Regions from separate parts of the Vibrio sp. Vb0349 genome, predicted to be linked through region 1. Evidence: riboswitches for the same ligand, from Rfam matches in the RefSeq annotation. Region 1 holds a riboswitch; the other holds the start of a gene.
The links. Region 1 has a riboswitch for cyclic di-GMP ahead of gbpA (N-acetylglucosamine-binding protein GbpA). Riboswitches for the same ligand answer to the same signal wherever they lie in the genome.
Positions count from the first base shown of each region.

Region 2: another riboswitch for cyclic di-GMP. It lies ahead of R7Q47_RS15900 (TfoX/Sxy family DNA transformation protein); the one in region 1 lies ahead of gbpA (N-acetylglucosamine-binding protein GbpA).

Region 1 covers NZ_JAWOTS010000001.1:286,408-298,830, forward strand. The annotation lists gene R7Q47_RS01270 (polysaccharide export protein) at 1-716, opposite strand, end outside; gene R7Q47_RS01275 (hypothetical protein) at 1,175-2,068, shown strand; gene nfsA (oxygen-insensitive NADPH nitroreductase) at 2,138-2,860, opposite strand; gene R7Q47_RS01285 (MarC family protein) at 3,055-3,696, shown strand; gene R7Q47_RS01290 (patatin family protein) at 3,887-4,759, shown strand; gene gbpA (N-acetylglucosamine-binding protein GbpA) at 4,812-6,275, opposite strand; cyclic di-GMP riboswitch class I at 6,374-6,474, opposite strand; gene R7Q47_RS01300 (fasciclin domain-containing protein) at 6,747-7,247, opposite strand; gene R7Q47_RS01305 (cryptochrome/deoxyribodipyrimidine photo-lyase family protein) at 7,328-8,809, opposite strand; gene R7Q47_RS01310 (DUF6482 family protein) at 8,918-9,223, shown strand; gene R7Q47_RS01315 (rhodanese-related sulfurtransferase) at 9,292-10,272, opposite strand; gene R7Q47_RS01320 (alpha/beta fold hydrolase) at 10,737-12,032, opposite strand; gene R7Q47_RS01325 (D-alanyl-D-alanine carboxypeptidase family protein) at 12,243-12,423, shown strand, end outside.
Region 2 covers NZ_JAWOTS010000015.1:1,404-13,826, reverse strand. The annotation lists gene aroA (3-phosphoshikimate 1-carboxyvinyltransferase) at 1-770, shown strand, start outside; gene R7Q47_RS15935 (YciN family protein) at 834-1,082, opposite strand; gene topA (type I DNA topoisomerase) at 1,517-4,147, shown strand; gene glgC (glucose-1-phosphate adenylyltransferase) at 4,756-5,973, shown strand; gene glgA (glycogen synthase GlgA) at 5,963-7,420, shown strand; gene R7Q47_RS15915 (alpha/beta fold hydrolase) at 7,530-8,333, shown strand; gene R7Q47_RS15910 (DUF2007 domain-containing protein) at 8,365-8,685, opposite strand; gene R7Q47_RS15905 (TVP38/TMEM64 family protein) at 8,706-9,392, opposite strand; gene R7Q47_RS15900 (TfoX/Sxy family DNA transformation protein) at 9,507-10,097, opposite strand; cyclic di-GMP riboswitch class I at 10,214-10,303, opposite strand; gene purR (HTH-type transcriptional repressor PurR) at 10,591-11,595, opposite strand; gene torD (molecular chaperone TorD) at 12,063-12,423, opposite strand, start outside.

The DNA.
Region 1 (12,423 bases):
GGCTTTAGAAGGCGGTTTTGAGTTAAATCGCCTTGTTGCATCAGAGCATACAAAGAGACATTTTCAACAACGCCATTGCGTGTCAGTGTCGCATTACGCCAATCAGCCTCGGCAGCCAGTCCGCCAGCTCTATTCACAGCATCTAGAAGTGTAAGGGGGATGTTTGTAATTGGTTGTTGTCCTGGCTTGTTAACTTCGCCAGTTACATAAGTCTTTTTAGAGCGAAATGCCGCAACGCTTACATCGACCTGTGGGCTCTCAATGTATTTTGCAAGGCGGCTTGCAATGTCTGCGCGAATCTGACGTACGTTTTTGCCTTCAACATGTACGACACCGATGTAAGGGTAGAAGATCGTGCCATCCGAATGCACCCAGTTACCCGCTTCGGCTGAGCTTCGGTATGAGCCCGCTGGGATCGTTAGCTCTGGGTGATCCCAAATAGTGATGTTTAAGATATCGCCAGGTCCTACTTCGTATTCATATTTTGCGATTTCAATATCTAACTCTGGGTTTGGTTTTGAAAAAGGGTCCACTGAATTTAAAGACGTTACGCGCTCCAAAGTTAAGGGATAAACGGTAACCTGAGACTCTATATCACTCGATTCAGTGCTCATGACTGTTTTGTCACTGACCGAAAGGTGGCTACCAGGCAAAGTACACCCTGTAAGAAGGATTGGAAGTACTGATATCCCCAAAAATTTATTAAATGTGTTCATTGGTTTATAACTACCGAAAGAAAGTTTGCCGACTGAAATTGATTCATTCTAATTGAACTGCGTTTCATCAATATTGACGATTTACTGCAGTTTTAAGCCTTTAGAAAGCGAGTCCATTCAGAATTATTTGTGTAATAAACACTCCAAATGGCTGCTAGCGACTTAGAGCTCTTAGTTTTATTAATGAAGGTGTGAAAATCCGACCCACAAAAAATAGTCAACTATTATCCATCTGGTTGCAATAAAGGCAACAAGTTACTCGAAAAAATACTGACGAATACATGACAAAATTGTGTCTATTTAGCGTTATTGAGATGAATGCATGATTTTGCACAAGCAAACAGGCAGTAATGTGAAAAAACTCATGCCAAAGTTGTATGCATCCTATTTACACTATATGCAACTGCCGTTATGCTTCGTGTTGCGGTCGGATATAACAACAAATATTGGAGCTAATTTTGAAAATCAAACTTTTAACGGCAAGTGTGGCTGCTGTTCTACTAGCAGGTTGTGGTAGTGACAGCGATCCTGAGGTAAAAACATACTCAGTACAGGCTTATGACCCAGCTGTTATCGGCATGGAAGTATCTTATGACTGTGGTGGAGACTTAAAAGGTCAGGCTGATGAGCTAACAACAAACTATGAAGGCATGGTTGGTAAAGCTCGCATCAGCCATATCGACGTAGTGAGTGCACCAGGTGAATGTACTTTCACATTGAAGCATACTGATAAGAGTGTAGATGCATCTAACGGAAAACCTATTACGTCTGATTACAAGATTCCTAAAGGTCTTGCCCAAGCTGACTCTTTAGTTACAGGTTCTCCATTTACAACGTTGGTAGCTAACTCTCTAGATGACGGAGAGGTATACTCATCAGATACTGCTGAAAAAGTATTTGCCAATTTAGGTATCGATATCAATGCAAGTGGTAAAACAGTTGACGAAATCCTTCGTGATACAGAGTCTGTAGTTGCTAACCTTCAAAGTGAAGGCGGCAATAGCGAACTTGCTACGAAGCTAGTTGCTACGGCAAATATCGTGTCTGATATCATTAAAGCGAACCCAACAGCTGCACCTGAAGCCGTAGCTGTAGCTGCAAAATCAATGGCAGAAGAAGTGATTGCGAAATACCCGCATTACCCTAAAGCAGGCGCGGATTCTGAAGAAGTGATTTACGTAGAAATCTCTGAAGAAGATACGAAGAACGTTGTTGAGCAGGTTGAAAAAGACATTGCTGCAGGTAAGCCTGTAGACCAAATCAAACCTACCGTTCCACCAGTTCCAGATGCGAAGCCTGGTAAGCCAGTTGATCCGGTTGCTCCACCATCAGGCGGTTCAGGCGGTAACTAAGCAAGTTTTTGCTGATAAATTCTAAAGGCCTCTTCAGAGGCCTTTTTTGATCCTATCGTATTGTAGTCATCACCTTTTAGTGAGCCCTTTTCTGTTTAAGTAAGGCAGGATGTGCGGACGTGATTCCCCAGCCAGTTTACTGGTGACTTCTTGCGACCAAGTACTCTGTTTTTGATTGCTCGAACGGTTTGCATAGTAGTTTTGCATAGTTTGGTCATACGTCTGAATATCATCCAAGCTTAGGTCTTGATACTGATTTTCATGCACCACGACATGCTTAGGTAGGCGAGGTTTTACTTCAGGGGCTTGATCTGGATGACCAAGACACATACCAAATAAAATGGCGGTATTTTTAGGTAAACCTAATAATTCGTCTACTTTTTGGGCATTGTTTCGTAAACCACCAATATACACACCTCCTAGTCCCATCGACTCCGCCGCAAGCAAGCAATTTTGTGCCATGATGCCCGAGTCTACAGCGCCTATTAGCGTTAACTCGGTAAAATCAGCTTGAACATCTGGGTTGATACTGGCGTGGCGTTGGTAATCAATGCAAAACACCAAAAACTCAGCCGCGCTTTCTACGTACCCTTGATTTCCGGCATATTGAGCTAATAGCGTACGTTTTTCTTTGTTGGTCACGCGGATAATTGAAACGACTTGCAACATGCTTGATGAGGACGCCGCAAGGCCGGCTTGAAGAATGGCATCTAATTGTTCACTCTCAATCGGTTGTGAGGTGAATTTTCGAATTGAGCGGTGATTGAGAATTGTTTGAATCGTGCTGTTCATGGTGACTTAACATCCCCTGTTACGTTAAAGGCTGAAGACTCACCTTAGCGACATTTGATGAGTCGGTAAACTATCTCAAAAGAAAAACAATGCTTGGTGCATAAGTGTGAAGACGAATCGAGAATACACCACTCGTTCTGTTTGAGAGCGTATATACTGTTTTTAGAATCAATAATTTAAATGCAGTGGAAAATATGAAAGAACTCATTGTTCATACAGTTACGGTGTTTATGGGCTTCTTTGCCATCATGAACCCTATCGCCAATATTCCCATCTTTTTGAGTTTAACTGCTGATGAAGATAAAGAAACCATCCGTTCCATTGCGCTTCGCTCGGTTTTTATTGCATTTATTATCATCGCGATATTTTCTATTGCCGGTAAGTTAATTTTTGATTTGTTTGGTATCACGCTTTATGCATTGCGAATAACAGGCGGTATTTTGGTGTTTTTGATAGGTTTTAACATGCTTCAAGGTGATTCGACGCATCAGAAAACCAAAGAGAAGGCGTATTCACCAGCTCAGCAACGGGCGGCATTGAGTATTGCAGTGTCTCCACTGGCGATGCCAATATTAGCTGGGCCTGGAACGATTGCTACCGCGATGAACTTTGCGACAGCGGGTGGTTTCGATCAAACCATTATTACTATCGTTTCTTTCGCTGTCCTCTGTGTGATCACCTATGTACTGTTTTTATTTGGAGACAAATTGGTCAAAGCGGTTGGACCAAGTGCTCTAAATGTTGTGACTAAAATGATGGGCTTAATTCTAGCGGTTATTGGTACTCAAATGTTCATTGATGGCGCGGGCGAAGCTTATAAAACGGTTTTCTCCTAGATTTCTCTTAGACCTTGCCACCTTGGTTAAGCCCGCAATTACATTTCTAACGGGTACGGATTTTTTGAACTTTAGTTTTCATTTTCTAAGAGAGAAATAAATAGACTTCACCTATTTCAATAATAAGAATATTCAATTGTTGTGATTGCACGAATTTCATTACTCTTTTGGCAAGGAGAATGGGGGAAATATGGCAACAAAAGCAATTGTAGTAGAAGGTGGCGCGATGCGAGGCGTCTTCGCAAGCGGAGTGTTAGATGCGTTTTTAGAGCAGAGTTATAAACCGTTTGATTTTGCAATCGGTGTATCTGCTGGTGCATCAAATTTGATTGGGTATTTGACCGACTACCCGCATCGCAGTATTAACGTCATTACTAAGCTGGCCACAAGCAAACGCTTTTTTGACCCGACTCGCTTCGTTAAAGGTGGGGACCTCATCGATGTGAAGTGGTTGTTTGAAGAATCTAATCGCTTGTATCCCGTCGATGAAAATAAACTGTTTAATGGCGTTCCTTTTCTCGCAGCGACAACAAATGTAGATACAGGGCAGGCAGATTATTACCGTGTGACACGTGATAATTTTCACCATGCGATTGAAGCGACAACAGCATTACCGATTGCCTACAAGCATACCCCTTGTTTTTCTGGCGGTTGTTATACCGATGGTGGGGTCGCTGATTCTATCCCAGTGCGTGAGGCTTATCGTCGAGGGGCTCGCGACATAACCGTAGTACTCTCTCACCCACTGAATTATGCCAAAAAGCCAGTTAAGACCACATGGCTGATGAAGAAACTTTTTGCGGAGCACCCCAAAATGGCGGATGCGATGTTAAGACGTGCAGATAACTATAATCAATCATTGGAGTTTATTCGTAACCCTCCACCAGGAACACATGTTAGGGTAATTGCCCCACCAGATAATTTTCATGTTCAGCGCTTATCAATGCGACAATCCGTTTTACTAGAAGGGTATGAAATGGGGCTGATTGAGGGGCGAGCGCATCTCTCTAGTTTATCCGGTGTTTATGGTTTAGACCGGGAAAATTGTCATTTTTGCGTTTGATTATAAAAGAGCCTCATAGTGAGGCTCTTTTGCGTAACGTTCAAAGGGTGATTTAGTTGACTTTATCCCAAGCCATCTCCCAGTGTGAACCTATTCCAGGCTCGTAATGGTTTGCGCTTTCTTTCCACTGCATACAGTAACCAGAGTATGGGAAAGGTTTACATTGATAAATGCCCCCGTCTCTGGCAAGCACTTTCGTGCCCGCAGTGTAGCTAGATAGTCCTTCAGGGAAGACAAAATCGTACTCACCAGATGGTGGTGGAGTAACTGACTCTTCTTTTAAGTGAAAGTCGAGTGTTTGCTGATCCACCAAGTTGCCATCTTTGTCCTTAATACGTGTCACGAGCATATGGTGACCCGGCTCTGATTTACTTAAAGCGAGCGATATCGCCTCTACCGAGCCGTCTTTCATTTCGTTTGCCCAACTTGCAAGTGGTTCGCGATGGTGATTGTAAACGGTGAGTTCTGCATTTAAATCGCCTTCAGCAGTTAGTGTCAGATCCAACGTTGTCGGTGTTGACTCAATGATATACTCGTCTGCTAAGCCATCTACTGTGAGTGAGTATTCTGGGACAGGAGTTTCAATGTTATAGCCGATCTCTACTCGCTCAAGGCCGCTATTTGCTTGCAGATACACCGGATTAGTACCATAAACAGGAGTGAATTCATCCTCTGCATACTGCCCGGCTTGCAGTTTTGCTTGTTCTTGGTTTAGCTTAGTCGCGAGTGCGTAAGACCAGTTTTTCGCTTGGCCCATTGCTGCATCGGTAATTTCTAGTTCAGTTCTATACGCCACGTTTTCACCTGCTTGATCAAATACGCGTGTATAAACCGAATCCCCAATATTTAAATCCATTGTAGGAATAATTTGACCGCCTTGCTTCCAATCTGGAATAACGGGACTGTCACCATCAAATTTCACATCGATCACGTTATAAAATGAGGCGGCAGTGTCGCCAACATCCCATACTGCCAGGATGACATGGTATCCCTCGCGAGTAGGCACATTACATTGATGGCTTACCTGTTTCGGGGGTTGAACCATATTGCCGTCGACGACACAGAAAGGAGTTAGATCAAAAGAGTCTCGTGATAGTGAAGCGTTTGGGTTCCAATCAGGCTTGGTGATGTAATATTTCCAGTCGCGCGTCACGTGGTTAGCGGTAAATGTCCATTCAAAAGTTTGTGTACCTGCTTGAATAGGGCGTCTTACCCAGCGGTCGGCAGTTTGCTCATCAAGGGCAGCTGCTAAAGCGGTTTCGGCACTCGCTATTTTACCATCGCGAGGCCCTGTTTCGGGAAAGCCATCAGGGCCTTCAACGCTTTGCGGTTCATATTGAATCGCACCGCAGTTATTATTTTTTTCGTTAGTATCTGGCGTTGGATACTTACATAGTGCCGAGCGACTTGCAGCGACACCACCATTGGTTTCTGATACATAACCGTGAGCCGCAGCACCTGAGCTAATGCTTGCAAGTGCTAACGCGAGTACGGATTTGGTTGGAAATGATTTCATCACATGTCCTCTGTTATGGCTGACAAACTAGTGTCACACCCCGGCACATGCTGAGCATAAAGCAACGCTACAGAAATTGGACTTCTGTAACACTGCGTCATGGTAACCCCGCTATCATGAGCATTCTTTTAGATTTTTAAATGCTGACAGACCGGAAGCTTTGCGTCCCACCCTTTCGAATGGTTTGCCGAAATGTGATTGAGCAGCCAAAATTTAGCTTAAGAATTTACATGTGGAAAAGTAAACGTCACTGACATGGAATCCTGTTCTCAAATTGAAAGATAATGATATCTTAACCTCGTCAATATTATGCAGTATCGTTTTGCAAGATATTGATTTTAATTTTGTTTTTATCTTTTTTATAGCCACAGTGAATGAATGGAGGTTTGTTGGGGATAAGTGGAGAGGAATCGTGCTAAGGGTGGAAGAAGTTCTGTCTAAAGGGCGGAGTGTCCCGCCCTTTGAATGGTGTTATTTCGGCATGATGACAGTATCAATCACGTGAATGACACCGTTTTTAGCTTTCACATCGGTTGCAATGACATTTGCATCGTTAACCATGACTTTATCGCCCATGGTTTTAATCATCACATCTTGCCCCTGAACCGTAGTCGCTTTGTCTAGCTTAACAACATCGGCAGCCATCACTTTCCCTGGGACGACGTGATAAGTCAAAACAGATACTAACTTGTCTTTGTTTTCCGGCATTAAGAGCATGTCGACTGTGCCGTCTGGCAGTTTTGCAAAAGCGTCATCCGTTGGTGCAAAAACAGTAAATGGGCCTTCCCCTTTGAGAGTGTCAACCAAGCCCGCTGCTTTCACCGCAGCAACAAGCGTATTGAAAGAGCCGTTTTCAGCGGCAACGTCGACAATATCGGCTTTCATCATGCCATGCTCATGAGCCTTGACGGGAAGCATAAAAGATAATGTCGCCATCAGTGTCGCCGCGATAACTAAGATACGTTTGAACATAGTGTGTTCCTTACTAGTTGAGGGTACAGCGGGTTCCCTTGAGTGTGTTTGCATTTGTACGCATCGTGATTGAAAGATGATCATCGCGTCCTACTTTCTTTTGAGGGCCTAACATGTCGCGCAAGAATTCGTCTGCCTTCTTGTTTCACATCGGCTCGTTTCCGCCACGCCCATAAGCGCTCTCTTGCTGCCTTAGCTGTGTTGTCTGGTGCGATAATAGGTGCAAGGTAACGGCTATCTGGCTGCAACTGATACATGACAGCTTCCATCTGGGTCATTGTCCAGGGCTCGAATAAAAGAGGGGGAGGAACCATTTGTAACTCAGGCACCCACTTGTAGATGAACGTACCGTTAGGATCATGTTCTTGGGCTTGCTTGATCGGATTATAAATACGGATTGTGTTAGTCCCGGTTACTCCTGCTTGCATTTGGAATTGTGGGTAATGAATTCCAGGCTCAAAGTCGAGAAATAGTTGCGCTAAATGCGTTACACCTACTCGCCAATCCATGTTCATGTGGTGAGTAAGAAAGCTAACCAGCATGGCACGCATGCGAAAGTTAATGTAACCAGTGTGGTGCAAACAGCGCATGCAGGCATCAATCAAAGGTACGCCAGTATGCCCGGATTTCCATGCTGCTAACTTTTCTTCATCGAAAGTACTACTTTGTTTAATCAATGGTTCGTAAGCCCGATTAACGCAGTAAAACTCCATGTCGTATTCCGATTCGAATTTTTGGATGAAGTGACAGTGCCAATGAAGCCGTGAAGACAATGCAATTAAGCTGCGACGAAACCCAGCGACTTGCCAGTGTTTCAAAAGGTATTGATAAACTTCACGCAAGGATATGTTACCCCAAGCGAGATATGGAGAAAGTCGAGTACAGGCTGTGCGTGAGGCTGTGGGACTAGAAATGCTTCGATAGTAATCACGACCTCGACGATGGAAAAAGTCCTCTAGTGTTTTCCAAGCGAGCCGGCTTCCTCCCGTTTGCATTCCTTTGCATTTTGATAGCCAGGATGATGGTGGCGAAAACGAACAGCCGAGAGCTTCTGCATCCAATGAATGCAATAAGTCGGTTTGGAGCTCAATAGGGCTTATTGAGGCTCTCATGACAGAGTCCCAATGTTTGTCCCAACCTTGCCGGTTTATTGCACCTCTGATTACAGCACCGTGTTCGAATTCAAACCAGTCGATGTTCTGCTCATACAGCCAAGCGGCAACTTGTCGGTCTCGTTCAAAGGTGCAGTTGAGTCCTATTTCTTGGTGAGAAAAAACAGCGTTGATTTGATATTGCGCTTGAATTGATTGGAAACATGCTAAGGCATCGTCAAACAGCACCGTGATTCGATGCCCATACGCTTTGAGCGTTTCATCCATGTCTTGCAGTGATTGCCAAACAAATCGCCAGTGGCGCTCAGAATAGTGTGGGTTGTTCAATAGCAATGGTTCAACAATATACAAAAGCACAGTTGGGTGCTTTGTTGATAATGCTTGAGTTAGTGGTTGATGGTCAGTCAGCCTTAAATCTCGCTTTAACCACACGACATTGATTGTTTGCATCGGAATCCTCTTTGTTTCCGATGTTGTACGCAAGTAAACCGAAGAAATCTCATCCAATGATCGGTTTTATTCTACAAAACGTAGAGGTAACTTTCAGGGAGGTGACACATGGCAATACCATTGAGTAAGTTACAAAAATACTTCTATGTAGACAAATTGGTCATTCATTCGCTTGATCTCGCATTGTACCAGGCATCTGTCGTGATTGATGGAGAAGCGCAATTTATCACTGATGACAACGGTATCTTTTTGAGGGCTCATTCCCTGATCGAGATGCAAAAGAAGTGCAGGAATATCAAAGCAAATAAGCAGGTTCTAGTGCATCAAAGTGCTTATGATGAAATGGTGGGGCTACCCGAAGGCAAAAGAGACAATCAACTAGAGGTATTGGTGAGGGATACAAAATTGTATTGAAAGAGTATTGGTGCGTAGTAAAAGCGAGCCACCTTACGGCAGCTCGCTAAATATAAGGAGAGTTGGGCTTAGTCTTGTTTACGCTGCGCTTCTTTTTGCGCGTACTTAGCGGCACGTCGGGCTTCTCTTTGCTTGGCACTTTCACCACCAACATGCTGCTCGCCTCGCTGCTCTGCAAGAACAACTTGTTTTTCACGCTCGCGGAATCGAGCAATTTGTTCTTCTGAGTGTGTGCCGTGACATTTTGGACAGCTCACGCCTTGCTCGAACAATTCTGACTGTTTGTCTTCTTCAGTGATTGGTAGACGACAAGCGTTACATAAATCGTAATCTGCTTTTTCTAGCTGGTGGTTCACGGCAACACGACCGTCAAATACGTAACAATCGCCTTCCCACATGCTCTCTTCTTGAGGAACTTCTTCAAGATATTTAAGAATGCCGCCTTCTAGGTGGTAGACCTCATCAAAGCCCTGTTCTTTCATGTAAGCCGTTGATTTTTCGCAGCGGATACCACCGGTACAGAACATCGCAACTTTCTTGTGTTTTGCCGGGTCCATGTTTTCTTTTACATAGTCTGGGAATTCACGAAAGGTTTCAGTATTTGGGTTTACAGCGCCTTTGAATGTCCCGATCTCGATTTCGTAATCATTACGTGTATCGACAACAAACACTTCAGGATCAGCAATAAGATCGTTCCACTCTTGAGGTTTCACGTAAGTACCCACTACGTGGCGAGGGTCTATACCTTCAACACCTAATGTTACGATCTCTTTTTTCAGTTTCACTTTGGTGCGATTGAATGGCTGGGTCTCAGAATACGACTCTTTGTATACGGTGCCAGTCAAACGAGGTTCGTTGTTTAGCCATTCCAGTAGCGTATCAATACCTGCACGATCAGATGCAACAGTACCGTTGATACCTTCACTTGCCAGTAGTAATGTTCCGCGAATATGGTGTTTTTCCATCAACGCAAGTAATGGCTCGCGTAGCTCTTGATAGTTATTCAGCTCAACAAACTTGTACAGCGCACAAACTACATACTGACTCATGAGGTTTCCTTTAAAAATACAGGTGGTCAACGACCTTAAAATTTTAGCGGCACGAAGTATACCTGACTAAACTAGTCGGAAATACGGACAAATTATACGGATATTATGAGTAGGCGGGGCCTGGCGGTCTTTGATAGGGGGAGCATGTCCGCAGGTGAAGCCGCTATGTGTTCAAATTATAAGCATTAATTATAGTGAGTTAGGTAGGTTGGAGCCGATACTTTTGGCTTAAATTTATGCTGTTATTCTGTTTTAGGCCCTTCAAAAAAGTTAGGCGCAAGAAGCACCAAATAATCACCGGAGTCATTGACAAGGAAAGGACATGTCGCAGTTTTATACATGAGGTGGTGAGGGATAAAGGTTTAGGGACAAAGAGTGAATGACTGATCGCCATTGTTCATAAACCGCTATAAAACGCCTTTTCACCACATACTGAAAAGGCGTTTTTCTAACGTCTGCCGTGCTTATTTCAACGTAGCTGCGGTCTGTTTTCCCATGGCAATGAGCCTGTCGAGAATACGTTTACCGTCGGCACGTAAACCGTTGTGCTCGTACTCATTGGTGATCCACGCTTTTGAGTTTGGTATAAACGCGAGCGTCTCTCGGCTGATATCCATTTCAACAAACATATCATCGGCGTAAACGGCGCAACTGACAGGCACTTTGTTTTGAGCCAATTGTGTTTGATCGTACAGCGCAGCCCAATCTTCTTTCGCGGCTAATATTTCTGCGGCGTCTTTTAGTGGTTTGAGGTTGACGTATTGGTCGAACATCCACGGGAAGACCATTTCCCCCGTAAAGTAAAATGGCTGGCCAGGTTCATAATTAAACTCTGGTCGGGTTTGGCGAACACGGTGCGCACTCCAATTCGACGCAAAGCCTTGGCAGTATATCGATTCATGCAAAATGGCGTAGATCGGGTTGGTTTGGAAGTTTTGCTGCGCCAACATATCGTTCAAGAACTCATAGCGAAGTTGTGGTTTGCCGTCCACTTCAATCAACGCGCTTTCTAGCCAATAGTAAGTCGGCAAGAAAGTATCACTCACACCAAAGTTGATGCCGATTTGTTGAAATTGCTCCACCGTGAAGCGTTGACCATTTGGTAGGTACTCTTCATTTTCCAGCAAGTGATTCGCAATGTTTTGGCAAAGTTGTTGCGCACTTGGAAATTGTTGGAAGAACGCTTGGTTTTTCTCCATGGTGCGTTTGAAGGTGGCTTCATACACATCGTCGGCATGACGCGAGACTGATGGCACGCCACCTGTGATGTAGCTTTGTAGCAAGCTGTCTGGGAACAAAGACAAATAGGTGAGGGAGCAAAACCCACCAAAGCTTTGACCTAAGATCGCCCATTTTTCGACGCCAAATTGCTCACGAATGTATTCCGCATCACGAACAATGTTGTCTGCGCGGAAGTGGCTCAAGTAGTCTGCTTGTTGCTGCGGTGTGAAATGAGCCAGAGTCTGATGATTAATCACCGAACTATTGCCCGTACCGCGCTGGTCGAGGAGCAAAACTCGGTACTCTTGCAGCGCGCGCTTTACCCAGCCGCTATGGCCGTTTTGACGCGGAGAGGGAAAGCCCGGCCCGCCCTGAAAGTAAACCAACCAAGGTTTGGTCGATTCTTCATCGCCGACTAGGCAAACCGCACGGGCGAAGACTTCAATGGTGCCTTTGCTCGCGTCTTGGTAATCCAGAGGAACGGTAAAACTGTGGGGAGTGTAATGCAATCCTGCGTCGATAAATGATTGAGCGTTCATTGTTATCTTTATTTCCTTATTGAGGGGTAGCGCTACTTTACTGCGAATGGCGCGAAGAACCAATGCTATTTCCCAATTGCCTCTTTAGTTCTATACCTTGGTCAAATCAATGTAAGTTCAAGAAAATGAAACGATTAGCGACTGGTGCAACTGGTTGAGTGAGCTATGCTCAATAGAGTTGCGACAAAGTAAGAGCATGGAGGAAGTCGGATGAAAGTGTCACTGGCTCGATGGACAATTGTGACTTGTTTAATAAGCGTACCTACTTTTGCCGTTGTTACGCCCAACCCACCTCAGTTACAGGCAAAAGGCTACGTATTAATGGACTTTCAATCCGGTGCCATTATTGCCGAGCATAATGGGCGAGCAGGCCTTGCTCCGGCGAGTTTAA
Region 2 (12,423 bases), on a different contig from region 1:
GTCAGTTCTTGACCGCTTTCTTAATGTCTGCGCCATTGGCTGAAGGTGAAATTCGCATCAACATCGAAGGCGATTTGGTTTCTAAGCCTTATATCGATATCACCCTGCATATCATGAAGCAGTTTGGAGTCGATGTGATCAACAACGACTATCAAGAGTTTGTGATTCCAGCCGGTCAGCAATACATCGCTCCAGGTGATTTCTTGGTTGAAGGTGACGCGTCTTCTGCTTCTTACTTCTTGGCGGCGGCAGCCATCAAAGGTGGAGAAGTTAAAGTAACGGGTATCGGTAAAAACAGCATTCAAGGTGATATTCAATTTGCTGATGCGCTTGAAAAAATGGGTGCAGAAATTGAATGGGGTGATGACTACGTAATTTCACGTGTTGGTCAATTAAAAGGCATTGATATGGATTACAACCATATCCCTGATGCTGCAATGACCATCGCGACAACAGCGTTATTTGCCGAAGGCACTACCGCTATTCGTAACGTTTATAACTGGCGTGTAAAAGAAACAGACCGTTTGTCAGCTATGGCGACTGAGTTACGTAAAGTTGGTGCGGAAGTGGAAGAAGGGGAAGACTACATCATCGTCAAACCTGTTTCTCAGTTAAAGCATGCAGCGATTGATACTTACGATGATCATCGTATGGCGATGTGTTTTTCGCTGGTGGCACTTAGTGATACGCCTGTGACGATTAACGATCCAAAGTGTACGTCGAAAACGTTCCCTGACTACTTCGACAAACTTAAGGCTTTAAGTTGCTAAATATTCTGACCTAAAACAGGAAAGCCAGAGTGAATAACACTCTGGCTTTTTTGTTTCCCAATACTATTTAACCAGCGTAAATTCCTTAGAAAGGTGATGCGCTAAGTATTTGAACATATTGAATACTGCAGTCGTATTTGAAGTTGGTAAACCTTTGTCATCAAGGAAGTATTCACCTTTAAAAACTAAAACACCTTCTTTTTCTTCTACGCTTGTTGCTCGCATCCCCTCGATGTAATCATCGTGCTCTTGGATGATTTGGTTAGCGATCAAAAGAAGGTCGAACTCTTCGATAAACGTTCTATCAGACATATTCTTTCTACCATCCTATTCAGTTAAGAACGCTGAGTATACCTACAACTAAAATGGGTTTGCATGATTAATTCAGTCAATCGTTCAGTAAGACTAAACAGATCAATTTTTAGAGTATAAGCATGATGCGGAGGAAGATGGCAGAGCATTGAACCAAACTATTTTGTGATGGGTAACAAAATTTATTGCATTGGATTAGCGGATGCTAAGTTTGCCTGTTTAGATATGCCGCTCAATACCTTTCAGAACCCTGTCTCTTTGAAGTATAAAGACGATGAATTGTCAACCAATCGGATCTGAATTTCAAAAAAGCAGTTGATCTTCTTTTCATCTCGCACAATAGTAAAAAAAGAAGCAATGAAATAGAACATTATGCGGGTGGCCTTTAAACAAGGTTTCTACCCGCATTATTATGAAGGACGTTAGAGTCAGTTATGGGTAAATCACTCGTTATAGTGGAGTCACCAGCCAAGGCAAAGACGATAAATAAGTACCTTGGTAAAGACTTTATTGTTAAGTCTAGTGTTGGTCATGTGCGTGATCTGCCTACGGCCGGTCAAAGCACTGGTGAGAAAAAAGCCGCAGCCATCTCAACTAAAGGGATGAGTCCGGAAGAGAAAGCGCGCGTTAAAAAAGAGAAAGACCGCAAAGCGTTGATCAAAAAGATGGGGATTAACCCATATCATGACTGGGAAGCGAATTACCAAATCCTTCCAGGCAAAGAAAAAGTTGTCAACGAACTACAAAAACTCGCCAAAGACGCAGATTGCGTTTATCTCGCAACCGATTTGGACCGCGAAGGAGAAGCAATCGCATGGCACCTTCGTGAGATCATCGGTGGCGATGAAGAGCGATACAAACGTGTAGTTTTTAACGAAATTACGAAAAACGCGATCCAACAAGCTTTCCAGACACCTGGCGAGCTGAACATGGATGGTGTAAATGCCCAACAAGCACGTCGCTTCATGGACCGTGTCGTTGGTTTTATGGTTTCACCTTTACTTTGGAAAAAAGTGGCTCGTGGTTTATCTGCTGGTCGCGTGCAGTCTGTTGCGGTGAAACTGTTAGTTGAGCGCGAGCGTGAGATTAACGCGTTTGTACCAGAAGAGTTCTGGGACATTCATGCGAATACGAAAACGAAAGACAAAGCGGACTTTAAACTGCTTGTTGCTCAGAAAGACGGTTCTGCGTTTAAGCCAGTTAATGAGGCAGAAACCAAAGCAGCGATGTCTGTACTTGAGAATGCAAGTTACGAAGTATGTAAGCGTGAAGACCGCCCTACAAAGAGCAAGCCCTCAGCACCTTACATCACCTCTACGCTTCAACAGGCAGCAAGTACACGTCTGGGCTACGGCGTGAAAAAGACCATGATGCTAGCTCAGCGCCTCTATGAGGCCGGTTACATCACTTATATGCGTACTGACTCGACTAACCTAAGTGCCGAGGCTGTGGACGCTGTACGTGACTTTATTGGTTCTGAGTTTGGTGATAAGTACCTACCAGCGAAACCATTGACGTACGGTAGCAAAGAAGGAGCACAGGAAGCGCACGAAGCGATCCGTCCTTCAAATGTGGGTGTTAAGGCGGAAGACCTGCAAGGTGTCGATGCTGATGCGCACAAACTTTACGCTTTGATTTGGAATCAGTTTGTAGCGTGTCAAATGACGCCAGCAGAATACGATTCAACAACCATTAGCGTAAAAGCGGCAGAATACACGCTTAAAGCGAAAGGCCGTATCCTTAAATTTGACGGCTGGACTCGTGTACAGCGTCCAATGGGCAAAAACGAGGATACAATCCTTCCAGCGGTACAACTTGGCGATAAGCTAAGCTTAGAGTCACTTGACCCTAAACAGCACTTTACAAAGCCACCTGCGCGCTACACTGAAGCAGCACTGGTTAAAGAGCTGGAGAAACGAGGCATTGGTCGTCCGTCGACTTACGCATCGATCATTTCTACGATTCAAGATCGTGGCTACGTGAAAGTTGATCAGCGCCGTTTCTACGCTGAAAAAATGGGTGAAATTGTTACTGACCGCCTTGATGACAGCTTTAACGATTTGATGAACTACGACTTTACTGCGCGTATGGAACAGAAATTGGACCAAATCGCTGAAGGTGAAGTGAACTGGAAAGCTGTGTTAGACAACTTCTTTGCTGATTTTACTGGCGATCTTGAAAAAGCGGAGCTAGATGAGTCAGAAGGCGGTATGAAGTTAAATCACATCGTCATGACGGATATCGAGTGTCCGACGTGTAGCCGTCCAATGGGCATCCGTACTGCTTCGACAGGTGTGTTCTTAGGCTGTTCAGGTTACGCGTTACCACCAAAAGAGCGTTGTAAGACAACCATCAACTTGGGTGACGAAGAAGGTATTATTAACGTTCTAGAAGAAGACGTTGAAACCGCAGCTCTGCGCGCTAAAAAGCGTTGTCCGATCTGTGAAACAGCGATGGACGCATACCTGATTGATGACAAGCGTAAGATGCATGTTTGTGGTAATAACCCGAATTGTGAAGGCTACCTTGTTGAATACGGCGAGTTCAAAGTAAAAGGCTACGATGGTCCAGTTGTTGAATGTGACAAATGTGGCTCTGATATGGTGCTTAAGAACGGTCGCTTTGGTAAATACATGGATTGTACGAGCGAAACGTGTAAGAACACTCGTAAGATCTTGAAGAATGGCGAAGTCGCGCCCCCGAAAGAAGATCCTGTTCATTTCCCCGAGTTGCCATGTGAAAACTCAGATGCGTATTTCGTACTTCGTGATGGTGCTTCAGGTCTATTTATGGCGGCAAGCAACTTCCCGAAATCGCGCGAGACACGTGCTCCTTTGGTTGCTGAACTGGCACGTTTTGAAGAGCGTTTACCTGAGAAGTTCAAATACCTAGCGACCGCACCGCAAGAAGATCCTGATGGTCGTCCTGCAGTCGTACGCTTTAGTCGCAAAACAAAAGAGAACTACGTTCGTTCGGAAGAGAATGGCAAACCATCTGGTTGGACAGCGCTCTTTGTTGACGGTAAGTGGGAAGTCACTGATAAGCGTAAAAAAGCGAAAGCATAAAAACGTACGATCTAAGTAATGTAAAAAGGCAGCGATATCGCTGCCTTTTTTGCGTTTTGTTTTTGCGTAAAGGCCACTGTGTTGTTCGTATAGATCTTTGCTGCTTTGACTGAGTTTTGCTGACGCAAGAAGATCCCTGCATCAATATTTCGTAGTCGCTGATGTATTTTTTATGTAAAAAATATTCGTTGTAACTTTCATTTTGCATTCACATATTTGTTATACATTGGGCTAAAAAATCGGCGGTGTAGTGAATCCGTTCGTAAATTGTTTTCACAATGTAATCGTTTGCTTTTCCATGTGTGATCTAGATATCGTCTTGAGTACGCAAGAGCTGTATGGTACACAGAATGGCGTATTAAAAATTGTAATTTAGAACCCGCTTAGATAATTTATTACAAAAATTAGTGCAACTGTGTGCATTGTTTGCGTCAAAAAATAAGGAAAGAGTGGACGTTGCATACTGGAAGTGCCGTAGCTTTTTTATCCGTGTTGTAAGAGTTCACAGAAACTCAGAGACGGTTGCTAAATGTATTCGCTTGACTCCCCGAGTGTGACTCATTCAAGCGAGTACCAAATCCAAGCTATAACGATATGGAGAACAACAAATGGCTGGTGTTTTGGGAATGATTCTTGCTGGCGGTGAAGGCTCTCGTTTGAGACCTTTAACGGAATCTCGCAGTAAACCTTCGGTACCGTTTGGTGGTAGTTATCGATTGATCGATTTTGCTCTAAACAATTTTGTTAATGCGGATCTGATGCGCATTTACGTCCTAACCCAATTTAAATCTCAATCTTTATTCCATCACTTAAAAAAGGGGTGGAACATCAACGGCATTACAGACCGCTTTATCGATCCTATTCCCGCTCAAATGCGTACTGGTAAACGTTGGTACGAAGGGACGGCGGACGCGATCTATCAAAACCTGCGTTTTATGGAATTAGAGGAACCAGAGCAAGTTTGTATTTTTGGCTCTGACCATATCTATAAGATGGATATCAAACAAATGCTGAACTTCCACTCAGAAAAGAAGGCTTCTCTGACGGTATCTGCATTGCGCATGCCACTAAAAGAGGCGTCGCAATTTGGGGTTATCGAAGTCGATAGTGAAGGTCGTATGATTGGCTTTGAAGAAAAACCAGCAAATCCGAAGTCGATTCCTGGGGACCCTGATTACGCTTTAGTTTCAATGGGTAACTATGTTTTTGAAGCTCAGGTATTGTTCTCAGAGTTGGTCGAAGATGCGGATAATGAAGCTTCATCACATGATTTTGGAAAGGACATCATTCCAAAGATGTTCCCTAGAGGTGATGTGTTCGTGTATGACTTCAGTACCAACAAAATCAGTGGCGAAAAAGAAGAGGTGTACTGGCGTGATGTCGGAACTATTGATGCGTACTGGCAAGCGCATATGGATCTGCTAGAAAAAGATGCTCCATTTTCGCTGTACAACCGTAAATGGCCATTGCACACCTACTACCCACCATTGCCACCTGCGACATTTACCGACTCTGATAATGGTCGTGTGCAGATAATAGATAGTTTAGTGTGTAATGGCAGCTATGTTAGAGGCTCAAGAATCGAAAAGTCGGTGCTTGGTTTTCGCAGTAATATTGCTTCTGCTTGCGATATCAGCGAATGTATACTTCTTGGTGACGTAAAAATTGGCGAAGGCTGTGTTTTACGTCGTGTGATTGTCGACAAGGATGCCGATATTGCTCCTGGTACTCAGATTGGTGTGAATCTTCAAGAAGATAAAAAACACTTCCACGTGTCTGAGGAGGGCATTGTTGTTATTCCGAAAGGAGCTCGAGTTGGCTACTAACAACTTATCTATTCTGTTTGTAGCTTCTGAGGTTGAAGGCCTCATTAAAAGTGGTGGCTTGGCAGATGTTGCCAAGGCACTACCGGAAGCCCTTCAAAACCTACAGCAAGACGTAAGAATTACCATCCCTGCGTACAGCAGTATTGATAAACTCGCAGACGCAGAAGTTGTATTAGAAACAGAATTAACATCATGGCCGCATACGGAGTATCGAGTTTTGCGGCTCATGTTAGGTCAAAATCCTGTTTACCTGATTGATTGTCCGCCGTATTTCAATCGACCATCAATGTATGCGGAGAACAACCAAGCGTATACTGATAACGGCGAGCGCTTTGCGTTTTTTAGTGCAGCATGTCTTGACATGTTACCCAAGCTCGCTTTTCAACCTAATATCATACACGCGAACGATTGGCACACAGGTCTTGTTCCATTTTTGCTCAAGCACAGGTATGGCAATGATCCGTTTTTTGCTCATACTAAAAGCGTCATTTCAATTCACAATGCGGTCTTTAAAGGCGTATTTAGTTATGAAGACGTGCAGTGTTTGCCAGAGTTTCATTGTAGAAACGTTCCCGATGCTGCGGTGAGTGCAACGCATATTACGATGCTTAAAGCTGGTGTAATGAATGCAGATAAGATAAACGCGGTTAGCCCTACGTACGCAGAGGAGCTAAAAACAGAGCTTGGCAGTCACGGCATGGCTTGGGAGTTTCAGCAACGTGCGCAGGACTTAGTCGGCATCTTGAATGGTTGTGATTACAGCGCTTGGAATCCGGAAACTGATACCTACTTGCCGGTTAATTACTGCGCCGACCAGCAAAGTATGTCGCAAGGGAAGAAAGCTTGTAAAAAAGCATTACAACAACGACTAAATTTGCCCGAAAAAAATGTAGCTATGTTCGGTATGGTTTGTCGGTTGACCCAGCAGAAAGGCGTTCATTACTTGTTGCCTGCTTTGGCCGATTTTTTGAAGCACGATGTTCAGCTAGTTGTCGTTGGGACCGGAGACCCTGTTCTTGCCGCTCAGTTACGAGAGGTTGCCGCGCAGTTTTCTAGCAAATTTGCCTTTGTAGAAGCGTATGACAATGAACTTGCGCATATCGTTGAAGCTGGTTCTGATTTCTTCTTGATGCCTTCTGAGTTTGAACCATGTGGCTTAAACCAAATCTATAGTATGGCTTATGGGACATTACCGATAGTACGCGGTGTTGGTGGCTTAAAGGACAGCGTTAGCGATTATGATGTAAACCCATCTGAAGCAACGGGGTTTGTTTTTTTCGAACCGACACCGCAGGCATTGTTGTTAACGATGCTAAGGGCACTGTTGCTCTACGCTCAAAACGAGCCTGAAGTGAATAAAGTACAGTTGCACGCGATGCAACAAGACTTTTGTTGGCAAAAGGCCGCAGAATCTTATTTGCAGCTTTACCACTCAGCGTTAGTTTGACTTAAAATTGTAACGAAAGGCACTGAATGAGGTGCCTTTATTATCTTGAGTAAGGGGAGTGTGGTAGGATGGCTTTTTACTCAATAGCACGATCTTTTTGATACTCAATATGACCCAGCCGCTACTTTTTCATAAAACCTATTTGCACCCTACTAGTAATGAGTGGGTTGTATTTGTGCACGGTGCTGGTGGTAGCTCTTCTATCTGGTTCAAGCAAATTAAAGCTTACAAGCAACACTTTAACTTATTGCTGATCGATTTAAGAGGTCATGGAAAGTCAAATCAGTTACTTAAAGAGCTCATTGCTAGCCGTTATACCTTTACGGAAGTTACCCAAGATATTTTGAAAGTATTGGACCATTTAAAGATCCAATCCGCTCATTTTGTCGGTATGTCGCTTGGTACTATTATTGTTCGAAACCTTGCTGAATTGTCATCAGAGCGCGTACGTTCGATGGTGCTCGGCGGTGCTGTCACAAGGCTTAACACTCGTTCTCAGATATTAGTGAAATTAGGTAATTTTTGTAAGCATATCCTACCGTACATGTGGCTCTACAAACTGTTCGCTTATATTGTTATGCCTCAAAGAAGCCAACGAGAATCTCGCCACCTTTTTATTCGCGAAGCCAAGAAGCTTTGCCAAAAAGAATTTAAACGTTGGTTTATTCTTGCTGCTGATGTAAATCCGTTAATGAAATATTTTAAAGATCGAGAGTTACCCATTCCGACTCTTTACTTAATGGGCGACAGGGATTACATGTTTATTAAACCTGTCAAAGAAATGGTTGCAGCGCATAAGCTCAGCATTCTACGAGAAATCCCGAATTGTGGTCATGTATGCAATGTAGAGCGTCCAGAAGACTTCAATCAACACTCCATCGAGTTTATTAAACAGCAAGCTGTATGTGCTTAAAACTGAGTGCATCCACTGAATAGGAGAGCCGCTATAGCTCTCCTAGTTGATATCCACATTGCCAACATGCACCAAATTGCCCTTCGTTTATTTCATGACATTTTGGGCATTGCCAATCTTGATACTCATGCCTATCGGATTGTTTTCGATATGCTTTTACTATTTCTTCAGCTTTCATCTTTTGTGCAGTGTCAAAAAGCCACACATAAGGATCGGTACCATCACCAAACGGCAGTTCTCCTTTTAAGCCGAAAATACCTTCTCCACGAACTTCACAGTAAATTTGTTCCACTTTAAGCAGCTCACATACAATGTGTGCTTCTGCTGGGTTTTTAGCGATAAATATTTTCATCAATACACCCACTTCACCAATTACGAGTTTTGCTGACTCGGTGTCGGCCTTACTTTATTCATAACCCATTTAGTGATGATTGGAAATAGTCCCAATAGCGCAAAAGACGCTAATACTGCGGGTGAAACAATGCCCGATAGGCTTTCAATTGTTGCTAATTGAGTACCTGCATTCAGATATACGGCTGTGCCTGGCAGCATACCTATTTGGCTAGTGAGATAAAATCGACCTACAGACATCGGTGTTAAACCCATCAGTAAGTTGATTAGAAAGAAAGGGAATACAGGGATTAGACGCAAGGAAAATAGATAAAAAGCTCCGTCTTTTTCGACACCTTGATTAATTGCGTTGAGTTTATTTCCGAATTTGTTTTGTACCCAGTCACGCAATAAGTATCGGCTGCTCAAGAAGGCCAGTGTTGCCCCCATAGTGCTAGCGAAAGAAACCAGTAGCAAGCTTGTCCAAAAACCAAATAAGGCTGCACCAAGTAAGGTGACTACTGCCGCTCCTGGGATAGAAAAAGCGGTAATTGCAATGTAGGTAAAAAAGTAAATCGCAGCCGAGAATACAAAATTCTGATCGATGTATGTAGTTAGTGCTTCTTGTTGGGCTTTTGCATTCTCTAAGGTTAAATACTGGCCAAAGTTAATACCTAAAAAGACGATAGCCGCTAGTAGGATGAGACCTAATATCAGTTTCTTATTCATAATTTTGATTCCAATTTGGGGTATATGTAATAAGACAGTAGAAAAACCGAAAAAATTTCACAAAAAAACCGCAGATTAGACTGCGGTTTTACAAGATAGTTTTTAGGCCGACTTTTATTGGAGGCCGTTCATCAACTCATCTCGGCGAGCTTGAGGTACCACACTCCAATGAGTGCCGTTGATAGCACCTTCTAGTGCCCATAGCAACTCAATGTTGACGGTTGCAGAGTGCGTATCTCTTATCGCTTTATAGGCGTTAAGCGCACCTTCCTCTTCAAGCTTCTCTACGGATTCGATGCCGGCTTTTTTTAGCATGCGCTCGGTAGCCAGTCGTAAGTTAGGCAAATCTTTCAAACGGTTAGGCTTTGTACTTGCTTGCTGTTCTTTCTCAAGCTTTGCCTTTTTCAATGATTGATTCGCTACTTCGATTAAGCGTTCGCTTGATTCCCATAAATCGCTGGAAATAGCGTAGTACTTTGTAACGACTGGAAAGCCACGTTTTTTATAAACGTAAGGCTTTAGCCCTTGTTTCTCGAAGTCAGATGAAGTTTTTTGGTCTGCTCTGATATGAAGCTGATTGTTTACCACTAGTGCAAACATTGTTTCATCAGCGAATAGTCCGAAGCCACCAAACATTGAGCGCGACTTGATATTACCAAGTGCCTCAAATAGCTTCATAGAGTCTTTGAGTATCGGTTTATCCATGTTTTGTTATCTCGGTGTAATTAATATTACGCCACCAAAAGTCAGGTCCGAGAGAGTAGCAAACATGCGTAAAAACAATGTCATTACAGAGTAAAGTCATTGCTTACACACTTGCCATCGGTAACCCCGCTACCTTCCATATCGTAATATGGTTCAGGCCGGAGGCTTTGCGTCCCACTCTTTCGAATGGTTTGCCCTGTGCGTGACACAATGAGCATACTTCTTATATTGAATTAACATCACGGTTTAGCGTTAAAAGTGTGATTTTGGTTCAATAAAAATGATAGATTGAATGCTCTATTTTGCATATGGAAAGGTGCAAATTGGCCTTTGAAAAGGAGTTCTTAATATATATTACATTTATATAAAACAGGGAGTTAACGTTAGTCAATTGTTATTAGAGCGGTGTGAAGTATTAGAGAATGCTTAATTTTCCCAAAAAAATAAGCGCCCCTGTAGAGCGCTTATTTAACACGGTTAAATACAGTAAAATTTAGTTCATTTTTTTCACAGTATTTCGAATTACAAGCTCAGGTTGCATTTCGAAAATTCGTTTTTCGTGTTCTTTATCTTTGATACGCTCAAGTAGAATTTCGAATGCATTTTTACCAACACGACGTTTAGGTTGGTGGATAGTCGTTAGCGGTGGAGAGAAGTATTCTGCAAGCTCGATGTTGTCGTAGCCGATCACTGAAATATCTTCAGGAATTTTGATCCCGTTTTGTTGCAAGCGGCTCATTAGGCCTAGAGCCATTGTGTCGTTAAAACAGAATACCGCCGTCGGGCGCTTGTCCATTGCGGTAATTTTATCTGCAACTAATACGGCCGTATCACATTCAAAGTTACCTTCAAGGATCCAGTCTTCATTTACAGCTAGGTTCGCTTCGCTCATTGCGCGACGGAAACCTGCAATGCGCTCTTGGCAAGCAAGCTTTTCAAAATGACCGCTTAGACAAGCGATATCCGTATGACCATTGTCAATCAGATGTTTGGTCGCAATGTAGCCACCTTCTTCTGAGTTATCCATGATTTTGTCTGCTTGCGAGCTCTCTGGGCCCCAATCCATGACCACTTTAGGAATGTCCGCATGACGGTCAAGCATCTCTTTTAGTTCTTCGGTTAAGTCAGAACACATCACTAGGATGCCATCAACGCGCTTTTCAGCCAGCATACGAATGTAATCGCGTTGTTTTTCGTAAATCCCGCCTGTGTTACATAAAATCAGAGTATAGCCTTGGCGGTAACAGTAGCTCTCAACCCCGTCAATCACTTCTGAGAAGAATAGGTTGGTTGACTGCGTTACTAACATGCCAATAGTACGAGTTGAGTTGCATTTTAGGCTGCGTGCAACGGCACTTGGCGCGTAATTCAGCTCGTCAACGGCTTTCATTACTTTTTCTTGCGTTGCTTCTGCAACGAAACGCGTTTTATTGATAACGTGCGAAACTGTCGTAGTGGAAACGCCGGCTAAGCGAGCAACGTCTTTTATCGTGGCCATAAATGGTGTCCTGTATCGAGCTACTGAAATATGTCGTATTGGATGTACCTGATGCTCTAATGGTTTCACACCTAGCAATCTAAAATTGGCGCTAAGTGTCTCGGCAGCGGTTGATCCAAGTGCGACAAAAGGGTGCGTAGCAGCATCGGTCGATGAATTTTATCTTTTTCTATCTGATGAGAAATTGCCATCAACCTGTTAAGAAAACACAAAAACCGCTATATTTCAGCGGTTTACATATAAATCATATTTAATCGTTTGCGCTCACATTTTAGCCCTATGTGGACTGACTAGCAATGTTTTCAGCAAGAGATTTGTGTATTTGAAGTCACATTTTGACTGCTAAATAACCAAGCGTCTTTGCGCTAAGTTAAGGCAAACGAATATTATACCCAAGTTACTTACAATCGGTCACTTTCAGGCACACAGGAAGCCCGATAGGCAGGCTCCCTAAAAATAGGCGGCAATTATTCACCAAGAAGGTAGGCGCTGTCTAGTTTACAAAATGCAACTAATAGTTTCGCGACACTTGAGTAAAATCCAAATTCATCGAATTTTTTACATTTGTCTGAAAACTGAGGTAACCAAGACATCAATTGTTGCTGGATAAAGTCGTTTTGTTTAACGAAGGCTTCTTCCATGTGTTTTTCTTGTTCAAGCTCGTTTGAGCGGATAATCATGTTCCCGAGAAAGTCGAGCTCAACGGCTAAGTGATCCGCAGGTTCCTTTAGGTTTTCGTCTACTTGAACGCCAAATTCAGCCATCAACTTTTCCATTTCCTCAGCTGGCTTGTCATTCAGTAAACCTGATTCACCAATGTACATGGAT